2 regions of the Streptomyces polyrhachis genome follow, and region 2 is predicted to be linked to the other one. Evidence: predicted binding sites of a transcription regulator. Region 2 holds the regulator's gene; the other holds the start of a gene.
What was found. The regulator HrcA, encoded in region 2, represses chaperone genes, less so after heat shock. The targets are predictions, from matches to a motif close to TTNGCACTCNGNNNNNCNGAGTGCNAA.
Positions count from the first base shown of each region.

Region 1: the regulator HrcA is predicted to act here: its motif matches at 1,835-1,861, upstream of groES (co-chaperone GroES).

Region 1 covers NZ_JBHSZO010000016.1:15,141-20,355, forward strand. Annotated here, with positions in the region: gene groL (chaperonin GroEL) at 1-1,234, opposite strand, end outside; gene groES (co-chaperone GroES) at 1,382-1,690, opposite strand; gene ACFQLX_RS12085 (polysaccharide deacetylase family protein) at 1,938-2,933, opposite strand; gene ACFQLX_RS12090 (THUMP-like domain-containing protein) at 3,092-4,294, shown strand; gene alr (alanine racemase) at 4,287-5,215, shown strand, end outside.
Region 2 covers NZ_JBHSZO010000035.1:4,570-9,784, reverse strand. Annotated here, with positions in the region: gene ACFQLX_RS20270 (DUF3097 domain-containing protein) at 232-1,056, opposite strand; gene ACFQLX_RS20265 (MBL fold metallo-hydrolase) at 1,066-1,767, opposite strand; gene hrcA (heat-inducible transcriptional repressor HrcA) at 1,922-2,947, shown strand; gene dnaJ (molecular chaperone DnaJ) at 2,948-4,075, shown strand; gene ACFQLX_RS20250 (16S rRNA (uracil(1498)-N(3))-methyltransferase) at 4,224-4,967, shown strand; gene ACFQLX_RS20245 (histidine triad nucleotide-binding protein) at 5,045-5,215, shown strand, end outside.

The DNA of each region.
Region 1 (5,215 bases), on a different contig from region 2:
CGATGCCCTCCTCGACGGCCGCGCGGGTGGCGGAGATGGCGTCCTCCAGGCGGTGCTTGCGCTCCTTGAGCTCCACCTCGGTGGCGGCGCCGACCTTGATGACGCAGACGCCGCCGGCCAGCTTGGCCAGGCGCTCCTGCAGCTTCTCGCGGTCCCAGTCCGAGTCGGTGGACTCGATCTCGGCCTTGATCTGGTTGACGCGGCCCTCGACCTCCTCGCCGGCGCCGGCACCGTCGACGATGGTGGTCTCGTCCTTGGTGACGACCACGCGGCGGGCAGAGCCCAGCACGTCCAGGCCGACCTGGTCGAGCTTGAGGCCGACCTCCTCGGAGACGACCTGGCCGCCGGTCAGCGCGGCGATGTCGCCGAGCATGGCCTTGCGGCGGTCACCGAAGCCCGGGGCCTTGACGGCGACCGAGTTGAAGGTGCCGCGGATCTTGTTGACCACCAGGGTGGAGAGCGCCTCGCCGTCGACGTCCTCGGCGATGATCAGCAGCGGGCGGGAGGCCCCGGACTGCATGATCTTCTCCAGCAGCGGCAGGAGGTCCTGGATGGAGGAGATCTTGCCCTGGGTGATGAGGATGTACGGGTCCTCCAGGACGGCCTCCATCCGCTCCTGGTCGGTGACCATGTACGGCGAGAGGTAGCCCTTGTCGAAGGCCATGCCCTCGGTGAAGTCCAGCTCCACACCGAAGGTGTTGGACTCCTCGACGGTGATGACACCGTCCTTGCCGACCTTGTCCATGGCCTCGCCGATCAGCGCGCCGACCTGCTCGTCCTGGGCGGAGAGCGAGGCGACGGCGGCGATGTCGGACTGGTCCTCGATCGGGCGGGCCGTCTTCAGCAGCTCCTCGGAGACGGCGGCGACGGCGGCGTCGATGCCCTTCTTCAGGGAGGCCGGGGAGGCGCCGGCGGCGACGTTGCGCAGGCCCTCGCGGACGAAGGCCTGGGCCAGGACGGTGGCGGTGGTGGTGCCGTCACCGGCGACGTCGTTGGTCTTGGTGGCGACCTCCTTCACCAGCTGCGCGCCGAGGTTCTCGAACGGGTCCTCGACCTCGACCTCGCGGGCGATGGTGACACCGTCGTTGGTGATGGTGGGGGCGCCGAACTTCTTGTCGATGACGACGTTGCGGCCCTTGGGGCCGATCGTCACCTTGACCGCGTCGGCAAGCTTGTTGACGCCGCGCTCGAGGGCGCGCCGGGCGTCCTCGTCGAACTTCAGGGTCTTGGCCATGGGATTGGGTGTGTCCTCTCAAGTGCCCGTCAAGAGCCGGAGCCCCGGTCCCCGCCCTGTCGCTTAGCGCGGAGGTGTTGGGTGGGGCCGGGGCTCTGACTGCAGCTGGCTGCTGTCGGCTGCTTGCGCTGCCGGTCTTACTCGGTCTTACTTCTCGATGATCGCGAGCACGTCGCGGGCCGAGAGGACGAGGTAGTCCTCGCCGTTGTACTTCACCTCGGTGCCGCCGTACTTGCTGTAGAGAACGAGGTCGCCGACGGAGACGTCGAGCGGCAGGCGGTTGCCGTCCTCGAAGCGGCCCGGGCCCACGGCCAGGACGACGCCCTCCTGGGGCTTCTCCTTGGCCGTGTCCGGAATGACCAGGCCCGAAGCCGTGGTCTGCTCGGCGTCGAGCGGCTGGACCACAATGCGGTCCTCGAGCGGCTTGATGGCAACCTTGGAGCTGGCGGTCGTCACGATCCGACCTCCCCCTTCGGAGATCTGCGGGGTCATATGTCTGGGGTGGCGACCTGGTAGGCCCGTCGTCGCGGGTGCCGGACCTGCCCTGTCGCGGTTGGCACTCTCCAGTGGAGAGTGCCAGGGGCGAGCCTAGGACGACTGCTGGCACTCGGTCAAGCGGAGTGCTAATGCGTCGGGGGTCGGGGCCGCAACCCGGACGGCGGAAAGGTGCTCTGACGGGACGTCGGGCACGGTGGCGGGGCGCTCACACGTAGTCCTCCAGCCGGGCCACCGCGAAGCCCTCCGCGTCGGCCTTGCGCAGCACCTGCCGTACGACGTCGGGCATCGTGCCCTTCCAGTCCGCCCGGCCGCGGAAGTGCGTGAGCACGATGTCGCCGGGCTGGAAGGACCGCGAGGCGCGGCGGTAGGCCCAGCGGTCGGGGAAGACCTCCTGCTCCCACAGCGGCACGACCTCCACCCCGCAGGAGGCGGCGGCGCGCAGCGAGTCGCCGTTGTAGTTGCCGAACGGCGGGCGGAAGAGGCGCGGGGCGGTGCCGAACTCCCGGCGCAGCCGCTCCTGCTGGCCGCAGATCTCGCGGCGCTGGGCCTCGTAGGGCATGAGGCGCAGGTTGGGGTGGGTGAGGGTGTGGTTGTTGAGCGCCACCCCGGCGTCCTGCATCTCGTGGAAGTAGGGGTAGTCCTCACTGGCCAGGAAGTCGGAGAGGAAGGCGCTGTAGGGGACGCCGAGTTCGCGCATCATGCGGATCAGCTCGGGGTCCTTGTCCTTGCCGTCGTCGATGGTCAGGAAGATGACCTTCTCGTCCGTCGGGACGCGGGTGATCACGGGAGGCAGTCCGGCGCCGCCACCGGTGGTCTCGAAGCCGCGCGGGGTGGTCAGGCGCGGTTTGGCCGCCGGGGGCAGCGGTGCCAGCAGCGGTGCCCTGGCCAGGCCCCAGGTGCGGGCGGCGGCAGTGCGGCGGGCGTGGGCGCGCGACTGGCGCCAGGCGTCGTAGGCCAGCGCGCGCGCCTCGGTGGAGCGGTACGCCCGCACGGAGGCGGGGGCGGCGGCGGTGCGGCTGTCGAGCAGGACGTCCGCCGGGGTGCGGGGGTTGCGGGCGTCCGCGAGGTCGTGTTCGGGGGATTCACCGGATCGGCCGCAGGAGGTGGCGGCCAGTGCGGTGAGCAGGAGGACGGCGAGGGCGGTGCCGGTCCGCCGGGTCCGGAGGGTTCGAGGGGTTCGAGGAGTTCGAGAGGTCCCCAAGGAGGTGCGCCGCCTCCCTTTTTCTTCATTTCGCCTTACTTGTCTTACTAGTTGCATAAGCGGGATATTGGCAGCTTGGGCTGTTTCTTCCGGGGCGGCGCCCCGGAGGCGTCCACCGGCCGGCCGACAGCCGGCGGGTGGTGCCGGAGAATGGGCCCGTGCGCTCCCCCGAAGACCTCGCCGCCCTGCGCTCCCCCGAGGGCCGCGCCCTGCTCGCCGAACTCCGCGACCACGACCCCGGCCAGGCGCTCGCCCTGGCCACCCGGCTGCGCCGCGACCACCCGGTCGAGCTGGTCTCCGCCGCGCTGACCCAGGCCCGGCTGCGCCAGCGGGCGGCGGCGAAGTTCGGCGCGGACGCGGGGCGGATGTACTTCACCCCCGGCGGCGTGGAGCAGGCCACCCGTACCGTCGTGGCCGAGCACCGCGCGGCGCGCTTCAAGGAGCTGGGGGTCAGCGCGCTGGCCGACCTGTGCTGCGGCAACGGCGGCGACGCCCTCGCCCTGGCCCGCGCCGGCATCCGCGTACTGGCCGTCGACCTCGACCCGCTGACGGCCGCCGTCGCCCGCGCCAACGCCGAGGAGCTGGGCCTGGCCGACCTGGTCGAGGTGCGCTGCGCCGACGTCACCGACGTGGACGTCTCCGACTACGACGCCGTCTTCTGCGACCCCGCCCGGCGCGGCGCCCGCGGGCGGATCTTCGACCCCGAGGCGTACTCCCCGCCCCTGTCCTGGGCGATGGAGGTCGCCGGGCGCGTCTCGCACGCCGCGCTCAAGGTCGCCCCCGGCATCCCGCACGAGCTGGTCCCCGCGGGCGCCGAGGCCGAGTGGATCTCGGACGGCGGCGACGTGAAGGAGGCGGTGCTCTGGTTCGGCACGCCCACCCCGGGCGTGCGCGCCACGCTGCTGCCGGACGGCGCCACCCTGCACACCTCCCTCGCCGCCAAGCTCCCCGACCCGCCCGTGCGCCCGGTCGGCCGCTTCCTCCACGAGCCCGACGGCGCCGTCATCCGCTCCCACCTGGTCGCGGAGGCCGCCCGGCAGATCGACGGCGGGCTCATCGACGAGACCATCGCCTACCTCACCTCCGACACCCTGGTACGCACCCCGTACGCGACCCCGTACAAGATCAGCGACGTCCTCCCCTTCAGCCTCAAGCGGCTCAGGGCCCTCCTGCGCGAACGCGGCGTCGGCACCCTCACGGTGAAGAAGCGCGGCTCCGCCATCGAGCCCGAGGAGCTGCGCCGCAAGGTCAAACCCGCCGGTCCGAACTCCGCCACCGTCTTCCTCACCCGCGTCGCCGGAGCGCCCTCGATGCTCATCGGCACCCCCGTGCGGGATGCGACACTGGGCGGCGATGACTGAGACACCGACGCGGATCAGGGCCGAGATCGATCTGGAGGCCGTACGGGCGAACGTGCGCGCCCTGCGCGCCGCCGCGCCCACCGCGCAGCTGATGGCCGTGGTGAAGGCCGACGGATACGGGCACGGCGCCGTCCCCTGCGCCCGCGCCGCCCGCGAGGCCGGCGCCGCCTGGCTGGGCACCGCCACCCCGCAGGAGGCCCTGGCCCTGCGCGCGGCCGGCGACACGGGGCCGGTGCTGTGCTGGCTGTGGACGCCCGGCGGCCCCTGGCGCGAGGCCGTCGAGGCCGGTATCGACGTCTCGGTGAGCGCGCTGTGGGCGCTGCGGGAGGTGGCCGCCGCCGCGCGCGCCTCGGGCCGCACCGCCCGCATCCACCTCAAGGCCGACACGGGCCTGGGCCGCAACGGCTGCGCGCCCGCCGACTGGGCCGGGTTGACCGCCGCCGCGCGGGCCGCCGAGGCGCGGGGCACGGTGCGCGTCACCGGCCTGTGGTCGCACTTCGCCTGCGCCGACGAGCCCGGCCACCCCTCCGTCACCGCCCAGCAGAGCGCCTTCCGCGAGGCACTGGCCGTCGCCGAGGGCTGCGGACTGCGCCCGGAGGTGCGCCATCTGGCGAACTCCCCCGCCACGCTCACCCTGCCGGACAGCCACTACGACCTGGTCCGCACCGGCGTCGCCGTCTACGGCATCTCCCCCAGCCCCGAGCTGGGCACCCCCGCCGAGCACGGACTGCGGCCCGCCATGACGCTGCGGGCCGCCCTGGCCTCCGTCAAGCGCGTCCCCGCCGGCCACGGCGTCAGCTACGGCCACCGCTACACCACCACCGGCGAGACCACCCTCGCGCTCGTCCCCGCCGGATACGCCGACGGCGTCCCGCGCCACGCCTCGGGCGCCGGCCCGGTGCTGGTCGGGGGCAAGTGGCG
Region 2 (5,215 bases):
GGGTTGGTTCCGGGGGCGCGTGGGGTGCGTCGGTGGGGCCTCTTCGTGTGGGGCGGGGCTTCGTGCTTGTGGGGCGGGGCCTCTCCGCGACAACTCCGAAAAGCCATAGGGATTGACTTGCCATCGGTCGATTTGCTGCTCTGTCGGGGGCCTGCGTTGCGGTGCGTCTTTTCGGAGTCGTCGCTCCGGGCCCCTCACACGGGCGGGTGGGGTCCTGTCGTGCTGTGGTTGCTACGTGTGTGGGGGGCTTGTGACGAAGTCGATCAGTTCTTCCACTCTGCCCAGTAGTTCCGGTTCCAGGTCCTTGTACGTGGTTACCGTCGCCAGGATGCGTTGCCAGGCGGCGCCTGTGTTCTCCGGCCAGTTCAGGGCTCGGCAGACTCCGGTCTTCCAGTCCTGGCCCCGGGGGATTGCGGGCCAGGCCGCGATGCCGACGGACGCCGGTTTCACCGCCTCCCAGACGTCGATGTACGGGTGGCCCACCACCAGGGCGTGGGCGCTGGTCACCTCGGCCGCGATACGGGACTCCTTGGAGCCGGGGACCAGGTGGTCGACCAGGATGCCCAGGCGGGCGTCCTGGTCGGGGGCGAAGTCCGCGACGATCGCGGGGAGGTCGTCGATGCCGGAGAGGTACTCCACCACCACGCCCTCGATCCGCAGGTCGTCGCCCCAGACCTTCTCCACCAGCTCCGCGTCGTGGCGGCCCTCGACGTAGATACGGCCCGCGCGGGCCACGCGGGCGCGGGCGTTCGGTACGGCCAGCGAGCCGGAGGCGGTGCGGGTGGGGCGCTGCGGTGCGGCCGCCGCGGGGCGGACCAGGGTGACCGTACGGCCGTCGATCATGAAGGCGCGGGGGGCCAGGGGGAAGACCCGGTGCCTGCCGAAGCGGTCCTCCAGGGTGACCGTGGGGCCCTCGGCGGTCTTCTCGGTACGGATCACCGCGCCGCAGAAGCCCGTCGCGACCTCCTCCGCCACCAGCCCGGGTTCGGCGGGGACCTCGGGGGCCGGGTGGGACTTCTTCCACGGGGGTGTCAGGTCGACGTGGCCGTAACGCATTCGAGGAGGTTATCCGAACCGGTGGGCCAGCTCGGTGCGTTGACGCCGTACGAACGCCGCGTCCACGACCGCGCCGTGGCCGGGGACGTACCGCGCGTCCTCGCCGCCCAGGTCCAGCAGGCGGTCCAGGGCGGCCGGCCAGTGGGCGGGGTGTGCGTCGGGGCCCGCCTGCGGGGGGCCGGACTCCTCCACGAGGTCGCCGCAGAAGACGAGCGCGGGATGCCCCGGCACCACCACCGCCAGGTCCTGCGCCGAGTGCGCCGCCCCCAGGTTCACCAGTCGTACCTCCCGGTCGCCCAGGTCCAGCGTGTGCACGTCCGCCACCAGGTGGTCGGGGGCCCGCAGGGCCGCCGCGGCCTTTGCCGCCGCCCGGTGCGGCACACCCTGGCGGATCGCGTCCTCCCGCAGCTCCTCGCGGCCCTCGGTGAGCGCCGCCCCGATGCCGGCGGGGCCGTGCAGGCGGGCGCCGGGGAAGGACGCCGTGCCCAGGACGTGGTCGAAGTGGGCGTGGGTGAGGGCGAGATCCGTCACAGGGCGGCCGAGGAGTGCCCGTACCTGCGCGGCGATCCGCGCGCCCTCCGGCAGGGTGGAGCCGGAGTCGATCAGCAGCACTTTCGTGGCGCCGGCCACCACGCCCACCGTCGCGTCCCAGCCCGGCAGCCTGCGCCGCAGCACTCCAGGGGCCAGTGCTTCCCAGTCCCGCGCCGCCATGCGGTCCTCCCTCGTGCGTACGTTGTCCACAGCCCGTGGCCTCGGGCTTGCTCCGGTCGCGGGGCGTCCCCGTACACTGGCCTGGGAAAAGCTGGCACTCGCAGATGCAGAGTGCCAGGGGTGAGACTACGGACCGAGGCCGGAGGTGGACGGCATGCTCAGTGAGCGCAGACTCGAGGTGCTGCGTGCCATCGTCCAGGACTACGTCGGCACGGAGGAGCCCGTGGGCTCCAAGGCGCTCACCGAGCGGCACAGCCTCGGCGTCTCCCCGGCCACCGTCCGCAACGACATGGCCGTGCTGGAGGACGAGGGGTACATCGCCCAGCCGCACACCAGCGCCGGGCGCATCCCCACCGACAAGGGCTACCGCCTCTTCGTCGACCAGCTCGCCGACGTCAAGCCGCTCTCCGCGCCCGAGCGGCGCGCCATCCACCACTTCCTCGACGGCGCCGTCGACCTCGACGACGTCGTGGCCCGCACGGTGCGCCTCCTGGCGCAGCTCACCCGGCAGGTCGCGGTCGTGCAGTACCCCTCGCTGACCCGCTCCACCGTGCGCCACGTCGAGCTGCTCGCGCTCTCCCCGGCCCGGCTGATGCTCGTGGTGATCACGGACACGGGGCGGGTGGAGCAGCGCCTGGTCGACTGCCAGCCGCCCTTCCCCGACACCTCGCTCGCCGATCTGCGCGCCCGGCTCAACAGCCGGGTCGTGGGCCGCCGGTTCGCGGACGTACCGCAGCTGGTGCAGGACCTGCCGGACTCCTTCGGCGCGGACGACCGCCCGACGGTCTCGGCGGTGCTGTCGACGCTGATGGAGACGCTGGTCGAGGAGACCGAGGAGCGGCTGATCATAGGCGGTACGGCCAATCTGACCCGCTTCGACCACGACTTCCCGCTGAGCATCGGGCCCGTGCTGGAGGCGCTGGAGGAGCAGGTCGTGCTGCTGCGGCTGCTCGGCGAGGCCAAGGACTCCACCATGATGGTGCGAATCGGGCACGAGAACGCACATCAGGGACTCACCTCCGCATCGGTCGTCTCCGTCGGCTACGGTGCCGGGGGTCTCGAAAACGAGGCACTGGCCAAACTCGGCGTGGTCGGACCGACCCGCATGGATTACCCGGGAACGATGGGAGCAGTACGCGCTGTGGCACGTTACGTCGGACAGATCCTGGCGGAGTCGTAAGTGGCGACGGACTACTACGGGATCCTCGGGGTGCGGCGCGACGCCTCCCAGGAGGAGATCAAGAAGGCGTTCCGGCGGCTCGCGCGCGAGCTGCACCCGGACGTGAATCCGGATCCGAAGACCCAGGAGCGGTTCAAGGAGATCAACGCCGCCTACGAGGTCCTCTCCGATCCGGAGAAGAAGCAGGTCTACGACCTGGGCGGGGACCCGCTGTCGATGAGCGGCGGCGGCTTCGGCGGCGGCCAGGGCTTCGGCAACTTCTCCGACATCATGGACGCCTTCTTCGGTACGGCCTCGCAGCGCGGCCCGCGCTCGCGGACCCGCCGGGGCCAGGACGCCATGATCCGCCTGGACATCGAGCTGGACGAGGCCGCCTTCGGCGCGACCAAGGACCTCCAGGTCGACACGGCGATCGTCTGCACCACCTGCAGCGGCGAGGGCGCGGCCCCCGGCACCACGGCGCAGACCTGCGACATGTGCCGCGGGCGCGGTGAGGTCTCGCAGGTCACGCGGTCCTTCCTGGGGCAGGTCATGACCTCCCGCCCCTGCCCGCAGTGCCAGGGCTTCGGCACGGTCGTGCCCACCCCCTGCCCCGAGTGCGCCGGCGACGGCCGGGTGCGCTCGCGCCGCAACCTCACGGTGAAGATCCCGGCGGGTGTGGACAACGGCACCCGTATCCAGCTCGCCGGCGAGGGCGAGGTCGGCCCCGGCGGCGGCCCGGCGGGCGATCTCTACGTGGAGATCCACGAGCTGCCGCACTCCACCTTCCAGCGGCGCGGCGACGACCTGCACTGCACGGTGACGATCCCGATGACGGCGGCGGCGCTGGGCACCAAGGTCTCGCTGGAGACGCTGGACGGACTGGAGGAGGTCGACATCCGGCCCGGCACCCAGTCCGGCCAGTCGATCCCGCTGCACCAGCGCGGTGTCACGCATCTGCGCGGCGGCGGTCGCGGTGACCTCATCGTGCACGTGGAGGTCACCACGCCGACGAAGCTCGATGCCGAGCAGGAGCGGCTGATGCGCCAGCTCGCCGCCCTGCGCGACGAGGAGCGGCCGCTGGGGCAGTTCCAGCCGGGCCAGCAGGGGCTGTTCTCCCGGCTGAAGGACGCGTTCAACGGCCGGTAGGGCCGCTTCTCCGTCCGGACCGGGGGTGCCGCCGGGCCCCTCCTCCCGCCCCGCGCGGGGGAGGGGCCCGGCGGATACTGGTGCGGATGTCCCCCGATACCGGTGACGAGCCGCGGGCGCCCCTGCGGCCCGCCCTGGAGGTGACGCCGTGACGGCGCCCGTCTTCGTGTCCCCCGACCTCGCCGCGGCGGCGCCCGGCGCCACGCTGGTGCTGGACGGCCCCGAGGGCCGCCACGCGGTCTCCGTCAAGCGCCTGCGGGTGGGCGAGGAGGTCGTGCTCACCGACGGCGCCGGCCTCGGCGTGCGCGCGCGGGTCGACGCTCTCGAGGGCCGCGACCGCCTCGTCGTACGGGTCGCGGAGGTTCTCGCCGAGCCGGAGCCGGCCCCGCGTATCACGGTCGTCCAGGCCCTCCCCAAGGGCGACCGGGGCGAGCTGGCGGTGGAGACGATGACGGAGACCGGCGTCGACGGGGTCGTCCCCTGGCAGGCGGCGCGCTGCGTCACGCAGTGGAAGGGCGAGCGGGGCGCCAAGGCGCTGCACAAGTGGCGCGCGACGGCCCGCGAGGCGGGCAAGCAGTCCCGCCGGCTGCGCTTCCCCGAGGTCGCGGAGGCCCGTACGACGAAGCAGGTCGCCGAGCTGCTCCGCGCGGCGGACTTCGCGGCCGTCCTGCACGAGGAGGGCTCCCTGCCCCTGGCGGCGGCCCGACTGCCCGCCGCGGGCTCGGTGGTGCTGGTCGTCGGTCCGGAAGGGGGCGTCTCCCCCGAGGAGTTGGCGCTCTTCGGGGAAGCGGGCGCCAAGCCCTACCGCCTGGGCCCCACCGTCCTGCGCACCTCCACGGCCGGCACGGCGGCGGCCGCCCTGCTGCTGGGCCGCTCGGGGCGCTGGGGCTGAGCGGTTGCCGGGGGCCGGTAGCATCGGCGCACTGATCCATCCGATCCATGTCCGACTACGCGAGGAGGGCCGCGCACATGGCCGGTGAGGCGCAGGGCGACTGCCTGTTCTGCAAGATGGCCGCCGGGAGGATTCCCGCGGACGTGGTGCGCGAGAGCGAGACCACGCTCGCCTTCCGCGACATCAACCCGCAGGCCCCCACCCACGTACTGGTGATCCCCAAGGCCCACTACCCCGACGCCGCCGCG